Regions from separate parts of the Thermostilla marina genome, predicted to be linked through region 2. Evidence: riboswitches for the same ligand, from Rfam matches in the RefSeq annotation. Region 2 holds a riboswitch; the other holds the start of a gene.
The links. Region 2 has a riboswitch for cobalamin ahead of ACYQ2I_RS16035 (DUF1559 family PulG-like putative transporter). Riboswitches for the same ligand answer to the same signal wherever they lie in the genome.
Positions count from the first base shown of each region.

Region 1 (7,668 bases), 230 kb from region 2:
GGTGTCGGGCGAAAAGGTTCACCCAGTCGGCCCATCAAACCGGGGCAGTCGTATGTTTTGTGCGATATCGACGGGCCGGGGACGATCCGCCACATCTGGTTGACGACCGATCAATCGCCGAAAAACCTCCGTAGCCTGGTGATTCGCGCGTACTGGGAAGGCCAGGAGCATCCCAGCATCGAATGTCCCGTCGGTGATTTCTTCGGGTTCGCACATGGGAAAGTCATGGCATATCAGTCGGCGGTCCATTCCGTCGGCCAGCGGGCGGGAATGAATATCTGGCTGCCCATGCCCTTTACCAAACATGCCAAGATCGTGCTGACGAACGAGACCGACGACGATCATACGCCGCCGATTTACTATCAAATCGACTACACACTGGGCGACAAGCACCCCGACGACGTCGGGCGGCTGCACGTGCTCTTCCGGCGCGAGAACCCCACGACGATCAAGCAAGACTTCGAATTGCTGCCCAAACGCGAGAACAAAGGGCGGTATATCGGCGCCGTCATCGGGATCCGCAATCTGCATCCGAACCGATGGTGGGGCGAAGGCGAAATCAAGGTGTACATGGACGGCGACACCGAATTTCCGACCATCTGCGGGACGGGAAGTGAAGATTATGTCGGCCTCTCGTGGGGAATTCAACAGACGCCGTTCTTGTACAACGGTTGTTCGTTGGCGCAGAAGGAATTCGTGTCGATGTATCGGTGGCACTTGCCCGATCCTGTCGCGTGGCAGAAAGAGGCACGCATCACGATCCAACAAATCGCCTGGGAAAAAGGGCTGACGGAAACGTCGGACGATTGGTCGTGTGCCACGTTTTGGTACGAGCCGACGCCGAGTGCCCCATTACCCCCGTTTCCCGATGTGAAGGCCCGCACGGCCGATATTTGGAGCGATTGACCCGCGCGTAGTTGCGGCAAAGCGAAATGGCATGTTGTCGATCCGCCTCGTGTCGCTTTGGTCAAAAAAGGAAAATCGACAATAGAGACTGCGTTATTCGCTGAATACAGTTTCTTGCTGTGAAGGAAGCCACTTGACGATCGTGTCATGAAAAACTAAATTGCCGCCTATCGAGTGCGAGCGGCCGCAATGGCCCTAACAGGGAAGACGGTGAAAATCCGTCGCGGACCCGCCGCCGTAACCGGGGACGAACGCCGCATCATGCCACTGCCGAACAGGTGGGAAGGCGCGGCTGGTAGGATGATCCGGAAGCCGGAAGACCTGCTCGTGCTCATCGTGTGATCGAATCCCTTCGTGGACCTGAGGGATGACACACTTGCCGCCGCGGACGAACCAGACGTCCCCGGAGCTGTGTTTCCAACAGGTCCGGGGACGTTTTTTCGCGCATGCACGGGACATTGCATCGTGGCGGCAAAGACTCTCATGTTCGTGCGACACGGGGCGACCGGCATTCGGGGCCGTTTCATCGGACGCTCGGATCCGCCTTTGGATCGAGCAGCCGCGAATGAGCTTCTTCCGCTTGCCGAGCGCCTGCGGAAAGCGAAGCCGGATCACGTTTTCTGCAGTCCGGCATTGCGCGCGCGAATGACCCGCGATGTGCTTCTCGACGGCGTCGAAATACCCACAACCGTCGTCGATGACTTGGCCGAAATCGATTTCGGCCGGTGGGAGAACAAAACGCTCGATGACGTGAATTGCGAGGCGAAAGGCACGTTAAAAGCCTGGTTTTCCGGCGAAGCGGGCTTTTGCTTTCCCGACGGTGAATCGACTTCGGCGTTTGCCGATCGCGTGGGAGTCGCACTCGAGGCGATTCTGGCAAGCCGTGCCGCAAGACCGTTGATTTGTACGCACGGCGGAGTGATTCGTGTCGCGCTGTGTCGGCTTCTCGATATTGCCCCCGACCGCCATTGGTGTTTTCGTGTCGATTCACCTTCGTTGACGACCGTACACGTCGAGAACGGTCGTGCCTGCTTGATGGAACTGAACTATCGCGGCGACCGTTAGCAGCCGAGCTTGGGAGGGATGTCGGTGGCACGCACGTACTTGGTGACCGGCGGCTGTCGGAGCGGGAAATCCCGGTTCGCGCAGCAACTGGCCGAAACAATCGGCAAGCGACGAATCTACATCGCTACCGGTGTCGTGACCGACGACGAGATGGCAAAACGCGTGGTACGTCATCGAGCCGAGCGCGACGGTCGCGGCTGGAAGACGATCGAAGCGCCTCTCGATCCGGCCGACGCGGTACGAGCGAACGCCGACTGTGACGTCGTACTGATCGATTGCTTGACGTTTTGGGTCAACAACCTGATGTACGAAGCACAACGCGCAGGAACGACGTCGGGCGAAGGCGAGATAGTTCGTCTTACTCGCGAACTTTGTGAGGCGGCTGCCGAATCGACGGCACAGATCGTCTTCGTGACGAACGAAGTCGGGTTGGGGATCGTTCCGGCGGAGGCCTCTGCGCGAATGTTTCGGGATTTGGCGGGGCGCTGCAACGCCCTTGTTGCCGAGGCGAGCGACGTCGTCGTTTTCGTGGTCAGTGGGATCCCCGTGGTGATCAAGGGAAGTCTCGATGCTTGAACTGAAGGACGTTCTTGGCGCAATTCGCGGTCGTGACAACGCTGCCTGCGAGAAAGCGAAAGCCCGACTGGAGCAGCTCACGATGCCGCATTGGGCGTTGGGCCGCTTAATGGACCTGGCGCTGGATTTGGCAGGAATCACCGGCGATCCGGCGTGGAGTCCTGCCCGCAAGGCGGTGGTTGTGTTGGCGGCCGATCACGGCGTGGCCGAAGAAGGCGTCAGCAAGTATCCGCAGGAAGTGACCCGTCAGATGGTGGCGAATATTTGTACCGGGGGAGCAGGAATCAATGCCCTGGCCGACCAAGCCGGTTGCGAGGTCCGGGTGATCGACGTGGGAGTGGCCTCTGATACGTCGGGTTTTGAAACGACCGGTCGCCTTTGGCGGATGCCGATCGCCCCGGGTACCCGGAACATGACGCAAGGTCCGGCGATGACGCGCGAGCAGGCCGTTGCCGCCGTCGAACGTGGTATCGAAGCGGCCCGCCGCTTGATCGACGAGGAAGGCGTCGACCTGCTCGGCGTCGGTGAAATGGGGATTGCGAACACGACGGCCAGTTCGGCAGTGATAGCGGCGCTGACGGGCAGGGCGCCCGCGGAAACCGTCGGACCGGGAACGGGACTCTCGGCGGAGCAGGTTCGACACAAAGTTGCCGTCGTCCAGCGTGCCCTCGAGGTGAATCGTCCGGATTCGAACGATCCGCTGGACGTGCTTGCCAAAGTGGGCGGTTTCGAGATCGGCGCCATCGCAGGTGTCGTGTTGGGGGCCGCATACTATCGCCGTCCGGTCGTGATCGACGGGTTGATCGCGTCGACGGGGGCCTTGATTGCCCAACGGTTGGCTGCCGCGGCCGCCGACGCCATGATTGCGGCGCATCGCAGCGCCGAACCGGGCCATCGGATCGTCTTGGAAGCTCTCGGCAAGGAACCGCTCCTCGATCTCGGTTTCCGTTTGGGCGAGGGGACGGGAGCCGCTTTGGCGACGAATCTAGTCGATGCCGCTTCGCGGTTGTTGACCGAGGTTCGCACGTTCGCCGAGGCGGCGGTGTCGGAGGCCGAAGCATGATGCGTTTCCTCGCCGCACTTTCGTTTCTCACGATCGTTCCCGTGCGGTTGCGCGACGACGCTTTTCCGTCGCTTGTAGCACGCAGCGTGTGGTGGTTTCCCGTCGTCGGCCTGTTGATCGGTTGTTGGTGCGCCGGAGTGTGGTCGCTCATCGATCCGTTGTTGTCGCCGACTGCCGAGGCGGTCGTGGGCACGGCGTTGTTGGCTGTGGCACACGGCGGGCTACATCTGGACGGGCTGGCGGATACCGCCGACGGATTCGCGGCACCGGTCGATCGTGTTCATGCGTTGGAAATCATGCGCGACAGTCGTATCGGAACGTTCGGCGTTCTTGCCTTGGTGCTGGGGTTGGGGCTGAAAGCTGCGGCGATCGGCGACATGCCGGAGGAATGCGTCCCGTGGGCGTTGGTCGTCGCCGCGGTAAGCGGACGCTGTGCCGTTTTGTGCGTGTCGGCGATTTTGCCGCCTGCCCGCGACGAGGGACTCGGGCGTTTGTTTGCCGATGCGTGTGGATGGAAGACGCTTGTCTACGCCGTCGTGATCGTTTTTGGGATCGGATTTGCGGGGCTTGGTGTTCGCGGAACGGCCGCGGCTTCGGCGGCGGTCGTCGGTACCGGAATCTGGGCGGCGATTGCGTACCGGCGACTGGGTGGCTTTACCGGAGACGTTCTCGGCGCCGCTTCGGAACTTGCAGAGATGATCGTGCTGGTTACTTGTGCGGTACCGTGAGGAAGGAAAGGACGAACCGGCGGTGAGAAGCTTTCGGCATGGTGGACAAGTCGACGACGCGGCACGTTCCGCCGGATGTCTGCCGGAGGAGCTGACGGACTTCAGCGCGGCGATCAACCCGCTGGGACCGCCCAGCGGCGCGCTGCATGCCGCCGCGTGCGCGTTGGACCGCATCGAACATTACCCCGATCCGTTTTGTCGGTCGCTTGCTTCGGCGCTCGCCCGCTTTCACAGTGTTGATGCCGATCGAGTCGTCTGCGGCAACGGCAGCAGCGAACTCCTCTACGCGCTGCCGAAGGTGTTTTCGCCTCGCCGCGTCGTGGTCGTTACACCGTGTTACGTCGACTACTTGGATGTTGCAACGCATCACGACATCGAGCTTGCGAGCATCGCATGTCGGCCGGAGACGGACTTTTCCATCGAGTGGGATGCGTTCGAAGCCGAATTGCAACGGGGCGATCTGGTGATCGTCGGCTTTCCGAACAATCCGACCGGTCGGACGTTTTCGCAAGAAACGTTCTCGGCGATTGTCGAACACCGGCGCGATGTCGATTTCGTCGTCGACGAGGCCTTTGCCGATTTCCTCGAGCCCCAACGATCGTTCGTCGGAACCGACCACGAGAACCTATTGGTCTTGCGGTCGTTGACGAAGTTCTACGCGATTCCCGGGCTTCGCTTGGGATACGCCGTCGGTCCCCGAGAGGTGATCTCGCGTCTGCGGAATTGTTTGCCGCCGTGGTCGGTCAATGCTGTAGCACAGGCCGTCGGTAGCGCGGCACTGGGCGATGAGGCGTATCGCCGAACGACGCGCGACACGATCGCTCGATTGCGTACCGAGCTTTGTACCGACCTGCAACGCGTGCCGGGGTTGCGCGTTTTCCCGTCGGAAGCGAACTACCTGTTGGTACGGACGACCGATCCTCAATGGACGGCAAGACGGTTGTACGCCGAACTGCTTTCACGCCGTATCGTCATCCGTTGCTGCGAGAATATTCCCTGCCTTGACGATTCGTATTTTCGTGTTGCGGTGCGGAACGAAGACGAGAATCGCCGATTGGTCGACGCCCTGCGGGCATGCGTGGGATCTCGCGACGAAGCGGGCGCAGGTTCGTTCATTCGCCGTCGCAAACCGGCGGTGATGCTACAAGGGACGGCTTCGAACGTCGGAAAGAGCGTGTTGGCCGCGGCTTTCTGCCGCATTTTGCTTCAGGAAGGGTATCGGGTAGTTCCCTTCAAGGCGCAAAACATGTCGCTGAACTCGTTCGTTACCCGCGAGGGAGGCGAAATGGGACGTGCGCAGGTGCTCCAGGCGGCGGCTTGTCGCCTCGAGCCCGACGTGCGAATGAACCCGGTTTTGTTGAAACCGAATTCGCAGACCGGCGCCCAGGTGATCGTGCTCGGAAAGCCGGTCGGCAACATGGGTGTTGTCGATTACCTGCAATACAAGCAGACGATCGTCGACACGGTGCGCCGCGCGTACGACGAACTTGCCGCCGACTTCGATGTCGTCGTCATCGAAGGGGCCGGTAGCCCGGCCGAAGTGAATTTGCAGCGACACGATATCGTCAACATGGCGACGGCACGACATGGAGACGCCGCAGTCTACCTCGTCGGCGACATCGATTGCGGCGGTGTGTTCGCCGCATTCGTAGGGACGTACGAACTCCTTCCGCCGACCGATCGACGACGGGTGGCCGGATTCATCATCAATCGTTTTCGTGGCAAGCCGGAGTTGCTCGATGACGCGCTCGCGTTTTTGACACGGCGGACGGGGCGACATGTCCTCGGCGTGGTACCGTACGTGTCGAACTTGGGCCTTCCCGAAGAAGACTCGGTATCGCTCAAATCGCAACGCAGTGCGGCGCCGTCGCCGCAGGACGCACGGACCATGTTGGACGTGGTGCTCGTCGATTTACCGCACATCTCGAATTTCACCGACATCGATCCGTTGCGAGTCGAACCGGACGTTCGGCTTCGCGTCGTTTCGAGCGCGGACGCATTCGGGAACCCCGATGTCGTTGTGCTGCCCGGTTCGAAGAATGTCCAGGCCGACTTGCACTGGCTCAAACACAGCGGACTGGCGGCTCGGATCGTCGAGGCGTATCGCTCGGGGCGAACGTTTCTGGTCGGTGTGTGCGGTGGTTTGCAAATGCTCGGAGGTCGCATTCGTGATGCGGTCGGCGTCGAGTCGCAGGGCACAGAGACGACCGGCTTGGGACTATTGCCGTTGGTTACGGAATATGCCGCCGAAAAGGTACTCACAGCGGTTGCAGCCCGCCATGTGCCCTCGGGGATCGAGATTCACGGATACGAGATTCACCACGGAAGAACCTCGGCCGACGGGTTGCGACCCGCGGTTGTGCGGAGCGACGGAACACCGATCGGATACCAATCGGCCGACGGTCGCATTGTGGCGACGTACTTGCACGGTCTGTTCGATACCGACGCATTTCGGCATTGGTATCTCGACGGCGTGCGGACGGCTTTGGGGCTTGGGGCGATCGGTGAGCGGCGGGCGGTGTACGACATCGAACCGGCTTTGGATCGATTGGCCGATATCGTCCGGGAGTCGGTCGATATGGAACAGATTTTTCGACGGATGGGGCTGCGATGAAACTTGCCGTGTGGTGCATTCCGCTGGCTTTGCTTCTGGATCTCTGTTTGGGAGATCCGCGGTGGATACCGCACCCGGTACGCGGGATCGGGGCCCTTGCGACCTGGGCGGAACGCGCCTGTCGATATGTCGTTCCTTCACCTCGGTTGGCCGGTATGGCTGCGGCGGTAATCGTCGTCGGCATCGCAACAGGCCTTGCATGGTGGCTGATCGAAGTGGCGTTCACGTTTTCTCGCGTTGCCGGCAACCTGTGTGCTGCGGTGGTCGTGTATACGACGATTGCACCTCGCGATCTGGTACACCACGCCTCGATGGTTCGCCGTGCGCTCGATCGTAAAGATCTCGCTCTTGCAAGGCGGCGAGTCGGTTTCTTGGTCGGCAGAGACACCGATCACATGACCGAAACGGAAGTCGTCCGAGCGACCGTCGAAAGCGTTGCCGAAAACTCGGTGGACGGCGTCTTTTCGCCGTTAATGTATGCATTTGTGTTCGGGCCGGTCGGTGCCGTCGCTTATCGCGCGGTCAACACGCTCGATGCGATGTTCGGGTATCGGAACGAACGATACCGCGAGTTCGGATGGGCTTCGGCGAGAATGGACGACGCGCTGAACTTCCTTCCGGCCCGCATGTGCGCTTTTGTGGTGGCGATCGTCGCTTTGCTGGTAGGCGGAAAACCGACCGACGTATTGCGCGCCGTGCGCCGCGACGCGCGACAT
Region 1 covers NZ_BAAHYR010000001.1:4,205,234-4,212,901, reverse strand. The annotation lists gene ACYQ2I_RS15265 (glycoside hydrolase family 172 protein) at 1-906, shown strand, start outside; cobalamin riboswitch at 1,068-1,249, shown strand; gene ACYQ2I_RS15260 (histidine phosphatase family protein) at 1,372-1,971, shown strand; gene cobU (bifunctional adenosylcobinamide kinase/adenosylcobinamide-phosphate guanylyltransferase) at 1,996-2,547, shown strand; gene cobT (nicotinate-nucleotide--dimethylbenzimidazole phosphoribosyltransferase) at 2,540-3,610, shown strand; gene cobS (adenosylcobinamide-GDP ribazoletransferase) at 3,607-4,338, shown strand; gene ACYQ2I_RS15240 (cobyric acid synthase) at 4,361-6,952, shown strand; gene cbiB (adenosylcobinamide-phosphate synthase CbiB) at 6,949-7,668, shown strand, end outside.
Region 1: another riboswitch for cobalamin. It lies ahead of ACYQ2I_RS15260 (histidine phosphatase family protein); the one in region 2 lies ahead of ACYQ2I_RS16035 (DUF1559 family PulG-like putative transporter).

Region 2 (7,668 bases):
ACTCGACGGTGTCGAGGATCGTACCTTCGGTCGTCTTGCCGATGATACTCAACAGGAACCAATCGGGATCGCTCCCCGACGAGCCGCCGAATTTCTTGGCGAAGCTGTCGCCGTGGAGCATGGAATAGTAGGCGTAGGTGTTGTTCGTGAAATCGGCGGAAACCAGATCGACACCGGCCGGCACGTCGATCACGGCCTTGTTGCCGCCGAATAGCGAGTAAAAGCCCACGGCATACGTTTGGGATCCGCCGGCCCCCGTGCCGGGAACGGCGGTCCACTGGTGTTGCCACTGGTTGGCACCGTAGTCGGTCGTGTCGGTCTCGTTCGAATAACTGAATCCCGACCAGCTTCCCCACGCGGCATTGTAATTGTTGTGGAAGGTGAAGCCGTTCGAGACGAACGTGTTGTCGCCGTCGTTCGGCGCCCCGTTCCAGTGGCTGTCGGCGGCCAATCCGGCACCGACATCTTCAAAGTCGACCACGCCGGCGACGGCGGTTGCGCTCGTCGCAATGAGAGCCGTGAGGGTGCACCAAAACACCAGTCTGCGCATCTGACGATACCTCCTCATGTTGTCGAAATTCGATAGCTGCCCGTCAATCGGTCGTCCGATCGACACCTACGGTATCCATTGCCCCGGCGTGATTCCATCACGCGGCGTCCTCCCGACACCGCAACACACAGGCACTTCTCGCGATCGAATGATCGAGGCTGCCCCGGCTTCACCACCCGCCACCGATGGTTTCGCCGCCTGCACGCGTACACAATGCGGCGAGAATCTTCGTATCCATCGTTTCCCGCAGGAACCGGGCCGACCCGTCGGTCAGCAAAGCGTTGGCTCCTCCGGGATGTTCACTGCGGATATCGTTTTCGAAGGCGGGTGCTTGATTGATGGCGTAGGCCTGATCGAACACGTTTCGTCCGTTGATCCACTGACCGTCCTTGAATTCGGAGTCTTCCGAGATGATCAACGTGTTCGACGTTCCGTCGAGAACGTCGGTGATCGCCAAGGCCCGATCGTACAGCATCATTCCTTTCGGCGGATTGTTCGGGCTGGTGATTCGTTCGCCATAGATCCCACCGTACAAGCAAGGCCCGCGTCCCTCACGCAGATCGTACGCATTCGGTGCGCTGGGGCACACGTAGACATCGAGCACGACGGCGGCCGCTTCGGCGTTCTCGTCCGCATCGAACGGTTTGCCGGTGTCGATCTTCCGGTACAGGTTTTCCTGTTCGATGAACGGCAACAGCAGCATCGACCAGGCGAACTGCCGGCCGTCGGGCTGCATGAACGTGCGAGGCTCGATTCCGCCGGGCGGAAACGTACCCAGCGTGTCGTGATAGTTGTGAAGCCCCACACCCATTTGCCGCAAGTTGTTCAGGCACGACGCCCGTCGCGCCGCTTCTCGCGCCATCTGTACGGCGGGCAACAACAGCGAGATCAAGATGCCGATGATGGCCATCACCACCAGCAACTCGACCAACGTGAAGCCGCGCGCACTTGCGGGGCGCACAGATCTTGCGCGAGACCAACAGCGAGAAACAACGCGAATCGCCACGAAAACCACCTAAGCCGACAGACTCAGCTCGACCGTCTCCGTCCCTCGCAGAGACCGGCAGCCCTGCATTGGTAGGTCTTCTGACTCCCGAGCATCGGTCCGACCCGGCCTTCTCGTCGCGTTCCAAGGTTGTACGTCGAGCTGCGACAATGGCCGTCGAGACTGGGCAGACCTTATCGACGGAAAACCGTCGACACGCTCGGTCACAGCGGCGGGGACCGTTCCGGATTCTCACCGGATTCCCTGTTCGTCGAACCGATCAGCGATCGGCTCGACCACCAATGCCCAATTGTGCAATTCACTGTATCAGGGGACCGGAAACGGGTCAACAAGCAAAGCGGAGTTTTCTTGCCGACTGGAATCGTCGTTTATCACCACCTCCGAACGAGGGATTCACGCAAGCCGAAGCCCCAACGGAAGCGATTCGCCGAAGACCATTTTGGCCTCATCCGCCTCGAGCGAGCCTCCTTCGCGAACCAAGGTGACGAAGTGTTCCGGAGCTTCTTCGCGCGATAGCCACACCACAACCTTTTCCCGCAGTCGTTCCGGCACGTCGCGGTAACGATCGTCGCAACGCCGCGCAAGTTGCATGACGGCGAACGACAACAGCGGCCCCGTGTACGGCGAGTCCATCAATCGCGACAACCAAGCCGCGGCCGTTTCCGGCGGGACGACGCAATTGAGCGGCCCGTACATCGGCACGCGGGCGCCGAGTCGCCCCATCGTCCAACAGACGGCATCCCGGACCGGTTCCATCCGCCGCTTCGGCATCAGGTCCAACAGCATGTCGCCCAGCTCGATCTTCCAAGCGGTCGGCAACAGCTCGAGCGCCCCCAACAAACGGAGGATTTCCGCCGTTTCGTGCGTCCCGAAATTGAAATCGGAGCCGCCCTTGCCGCCGACGGCCTGCCTGTGAAGGCTGCGCAACGCCGAAAGCAACGGTCCGGCGAGCGACTGTTGCTGCCCGGGCGTCAATCCCCCGGCAACGCGCCGCCACAAAATCCACCATTCACTCCGACACATCGGACCGGCATGGATCAGCCGTCCCTGCAATTGCTTCCACGTTTGCTCGACACGCCAATCGTCGGCCGAAAGTCCGTACCCCGGACGAAGCGAAAACCCCAATAAGTTCAGCCAACGCGCCTCGTGGACCGGGCTGCGGCGACGCCCGGCCTCACACTCGATGAGTACCGCCCAAATACGCCGCAACAAGGTGGGCGGCCACATGTTGCGATTCATTTCCAGCGCACGCGAAAGCCGCTTCATCAGCCCTTCGGGTTTATCCTTCCCCTTGGGAGCGAAAGTTGCCGTAATAAGCGACTCGACGGTATTCCACGTTTCTTCATCGAGAACGCCGGCCATTTCGCCGACGGTCCCGCGGGCCTCGATCTCCGTTCGAGTCGCCGAACGCACGTCGAATTCCAATCGCCACGAGCGTTTGCCTTCGGCTTCGGCACACCACAGTTCGAGCGTTCCGATCTCGGTCAATGCCGCGTGCAGTTCAACGGGAATCTCTCCGACCTCGCTCCGCTTGCGGGTTTGCAAGACCGTGCGGATCGGCGGCAAGGCCGTCAATTGTTCCTCTTGGTACTGCACCAAGGTTCCGGGACGATCGGTCAACCGCGTACTCGAATAGAAAATCGGAAACTCGACCGGCTCGCCCAACCGCAAAGTGAACGTCCGGTCGGACAGACGCACTTCCTGACCCGGCTCGATCCCTGCCGGAACGACGCACAATGCCGTCGGTGCCGTTTTCGCCGACATCTCCGGCGACGAATCGGCCGAGACATCCTCCTCCGCCTGCGAATCTTCCGCGGCGTCATCGGTGACGACCGATTGCCGACACTCGTCGTTTTCTACGGCAACCCCCAGGTAATACGTCCTCGCCAATCCCGCGGCAATGCGAACACCTTCGCCGCGGCGCACCATCCCGTAGTACGCAGCCCCACGAGCGACGGCCAGATGAAGCTGGTCGTTTTCAAGAACCAGCGGTTCCCAATCACCGGAACCGAACCATCGTTTCAGCACAGAGACGACTCTTTCACGCACCGCTGCGGCGGCAAACATGCCGCCGTTGAACAAGACGATGTCGGGACGTGCGGGGTCGTGATCGTCGGGAAGCGGCTCGTCTCCGACGGTTACGTGCCGATGCGCCGTCAAGAACGCCGCCAGATAGCGTGTCACCGCCGGATCGGGGGCGTAGGGAAGCCCGAACTCCCGGAACCCCGACCGTTGTGTTTGCGGGCGCGATTCCAAATCGACCGCCGGAAAGAAGCCGTCGAGCAAGACCGACTCGACCTCGTCGCGTGTGACTTCGACACGAATCCCGCCGCCGATCAGTTTCGAACCTTCACCGGGAATCGTCAACGAATACGTTTCGGGAGGGTTGTCTCCGAGCAGCACCTCTTTCGCCGTACGACACCGCTGCACGAGCGCCGACCATTGCCGCGGCGAAAGAGTTTGTTGAATCCGTTCTTCAAGGTGTTTCGCCAGGGCCAGGTCGAGATTATCGCCCCCGAGGATCAAATGCTCGCCGACGGCCACTCGGTGGAACTTGACTCGGCCCGATTCGTCGCCCCGCACGCGAATCAGGGTGAAGTCCGACGTTCCGCCGCCGATGTCGCACACCAAGATCTTGTGCCCCGGTTGGACGAACGACTCCCAATCGTCGCGATGCCGATCGATCCAGGCGTAAAACGCTGCTTGGGGTTCCTCGATGAGGACCAGCCGATTCAATCCGGCGCGGGCGGCCGCCTTGATCGTCAACCGTCGCGCCACCTCGTCGAACGACGCGGGAATCGTGAGTACGAAATCTTGCGAGGCCAAGGGATGGCCGGGGAAACGGACGTCCCACGCGCGGCGAACGTGCTCCAGGTAGCGGGACGAAACATCCACCGGCGACAACCGCTGAACATCGACCGCTCCCTGCCACGGCAACAGCGGCGCCGTCCTATCCACGCCCGCGTGACACAACCACGATTTCGCCGAGGCGATCACGCGACCGGGCACGAGCGTCCCTTGATCTCTGGCGAACGCGCCCACCACGTACCCGAGCGGTTCGTCGTCGAACGGCAAACACAATGCGTGGCTGGGAAACTCGCCTTCGGCCGGTTCGTAGTGGAACGAGGGCAGGACCTCCAAGGATTCGACTTGCCCCGGCGCCGTCAACTGGGGAATTCGCAAGACCTCGACCTGCCACGGCACGCGGTGCGTGTCGATGTAGCACACCGCCGAGTTCGTCGTCCCCAGGTCCATGCCGACGACGTAACGCCGTTCATTTCCCGTAACCTCGGTGGTCATCGCGTTCGTTTCGTCCTGGTTCTATCGTCAAACGTCAAAAGCCTTCGGCCCCATCGGCCGGCGAGGCGAGGCCGTTCGAAAAACGATCTTCCCGGTTCAGGCCTCATCCGTGTCTTCTTCCCGCACGCTGAACTCGAGCTTCCAGCGTCGATCGTCCTGCGTGCTCAAACACCAAAGCTCGAGCATTCCCAGCTCGGTGACTTTGGCATGGAACCGGACGGGCACATACTCACCCTCGTTGTCCTCGGCGGGCAGACACGCTTCCATCGAGTCGGTCTCGACGAGCTCATCCTCATCCCACTGGGTCAACAGCGTGCCGGGCCGATCCTGTTTGCGCACGGAAGAGCTGAAGAAACGAAACTGAACGGTTTCGCCGACAACCAGTCCGACCGGACCGCCAGGCACGTCGCATTCGGTCCCTTCTTCCATACCGAAGGGAGCCACACACAAGGCATTGAGCGGGCGCGGGGCCCCGGGCACGGCCAGTCCGGCCGTCTCGATCCCGACGTAGTACGCCCGGGCCGTGCCGCCGCGAATCCGCACGCCGCCGTGCTCCTTGGCCCATCCGTAGTAGGCGGCTCCTTTGGCGACCGCCCGATCCAGATCGCGTTGTCCCGGCAACAGTTGCGGCGATTGCTCGGAAAACCAGCGGCCCAACACGTCGATCAAGCGGTCTTGCAGCCGTTGGGCCTTGAATACACCGCCGTTGAGCAACACGAAATTGGGCACGGCCGGCTCGCCGCCGTCGCCTCCGTGGGCACTCAAGAATGCCGCCAGGTGTCGCGTGACCCCGGTATCCGTCTCGAACGGCAACCCGATTTCGCGGAAGCCCGACGCCCGGCGTTTTGCCGGTCGATCCTCGACATCGCAAACCGGGAAGAAACCGTCGACCAACAGCTGCGCCACCGACTCGCGATCGACTTCCAGCGAGACGGTCCCCCCAATCAGCCGACTGCCGCGTCCCAAGACCGAAATCTTGTGTTTTTCGGGACCGTCGGGGGCCAACAAGGCTTCCTTGGCCGCCCGGCAGGCATGCCACAACGCGACCGACTGCCAGGGATCGAGCTTCGTTCCCTGTTCGGCGAGCTTGCCGGCCACGAAATGGGCCAACGTCAGGTCCATGTTGTCGCCGCCTACGAGCAAATGATTGCCGACCGCGATCCGGCGCAACACGAGTTCACCATCTTCCTCCGAGACACCGACCAACGTCAGGTCGGTGGTGCCTCCTCCCACGTCGCAGACCAACACCTTCTCGCCGACCTTCAAATGCTTTCGCCAGCGATCACCGGTCTCGGCCAGCCACGCGTAAACGGCCGCTTGCGGTTCTTCGAGCAACACCAGATCGTCGGGCAATCCGGCCGCCAGCGCGGCCTCGCGAGTGAGCTCGCGTGCCGCGGCATCGAACGAGGCCGGGACGGTCAGCACGACGCGTTGCCCGGCAATCGGTGCATCGGGAAAGGCTTCTTCCCATGCCGCCGCCAGATGCTCCAAGTAGCGTTGCGTGGCGGCCACGGGCGAGACTTTGGTCACCTCCTCTGGCGCGTTCCACGGCAGGATCGGTTGCCGTCGATCGACTCGGCTGTGACACAACCACGACTTCGCCGCCCCGACCGTTCGCTGCGGCGATTCGGCCGATCGCCGTCGCGCCAGCTCGCCGACGGCGTATTCCCGTCCCTCGGCCCACGGTAGATCGAGCGACTTCTTCTCTTTTTCTTCGGGCGTGCCGAGGTACAAAAACGACGGCAACGATCCCCGCGATTCGACCGTCCCGGGGGCGGTCAACTGCGGCACTTCGAGGATCGCCACTTCGGCGTCCTCCTCCTGATTGGGAACATATGCGATCACGCTGTTCGTCGTTCCCAGGTCGATTCCCAAAATATAGCGAGCGCTCATGGCGAGTTTTTCCTCAATTCATTGCGAGGCACGTTTTCGATGCGATACGAGAACTGCTCGAGCGTCACAGAGCACCGACCGCACGCCGACCGGCAATGCAGCACGAACGGCAACGGACGGTCCCTGCGAACCGCAAGGCGACACGGCACGACACGCCGCCGGGCGTCCTGCTGCCGCAAAGCGCATTCGAAGCACGGGAAAGGGTCAACCGACTTCGACTTCCGCCGGAGCGACGACCAGGGCGGCTTCGGCCGATCCCGACCACGACGGCAGGTCGCACCGATTCGCCTTCCACCCGTGATGAGTGAGCTTGCCGGTCAACGGCGGCTCGCCCACGTTCCCCACAACGCGAAAGATGCCCGGATCGTATCCGGCGGGCACTTCCACCGTGCTGCCTTCCTCTTGCTCGACGACGGGGCCGAAGTCGAACATCCGCTTCAAGACCTCGCGGGCCTGCCGATGCACGTCGCGCACGGCGGCGCCGATTTGCGCGTCGTCGTAGGCGTCGAGCGACTCTTGCATGAAATCCAAGAAGCGGGCTTCGCGCTGCAAGGCTTCGAGTAAGATCAAGGCCTCACTCTTGGTCGGCTTCTTGGGCTCCGGCTTCACTTTTGCCGCAGCCGGTTTTTCCAGAGCGGGTTTGTCCGGCGGCGCCGCCAACAGACCGGCCACCTGTTCGGCTCGCCGGCCGTCGAACAACGTCGCAAAGAACGCCCGAATCGCAGTCCACAAACGCATATCGTATAACCCTCGACGGACAGGAATCCCAAAACGGACGCAGAGAAACACCTCTGCGATTACGCCACAGTTTTTCTCCAAGACGACGAACTGTGTCGCCCCGGCGCGCACCTAGACCGCAGGTTGCTTGTACAATTTGAGGGGGAAGTCGATCGGGGTGTCAAGCCCCGCGTTTCGGCGG
Region 2 covers NZ_BAAHYR010000001.1:4,434,325-4,441,992, forward strand. The annotation lists gene ACYQ2I_RS16030 (DUF4465 domain-containing protein) at 1-550, opposite strand, end outside; gene ACYQ2I_RS16035 (DUF1559 family PulG-like putative transporter) at 720-1,556, opposite strand; cobalamin riboswitch at 1,610-1,854, opposite strand; gene ACYQ2I_RS16040 (hsp70 family protein) at 1,950-4,856, opposite strand; gene ACYQ2I_RS16045 (Hsp70 family protein) at 4,953-6,749, opposite strand; gene ACYQ2I_RS16050 (DUF2760 domain-containing protein) at 6,954-7,487, opposite strand.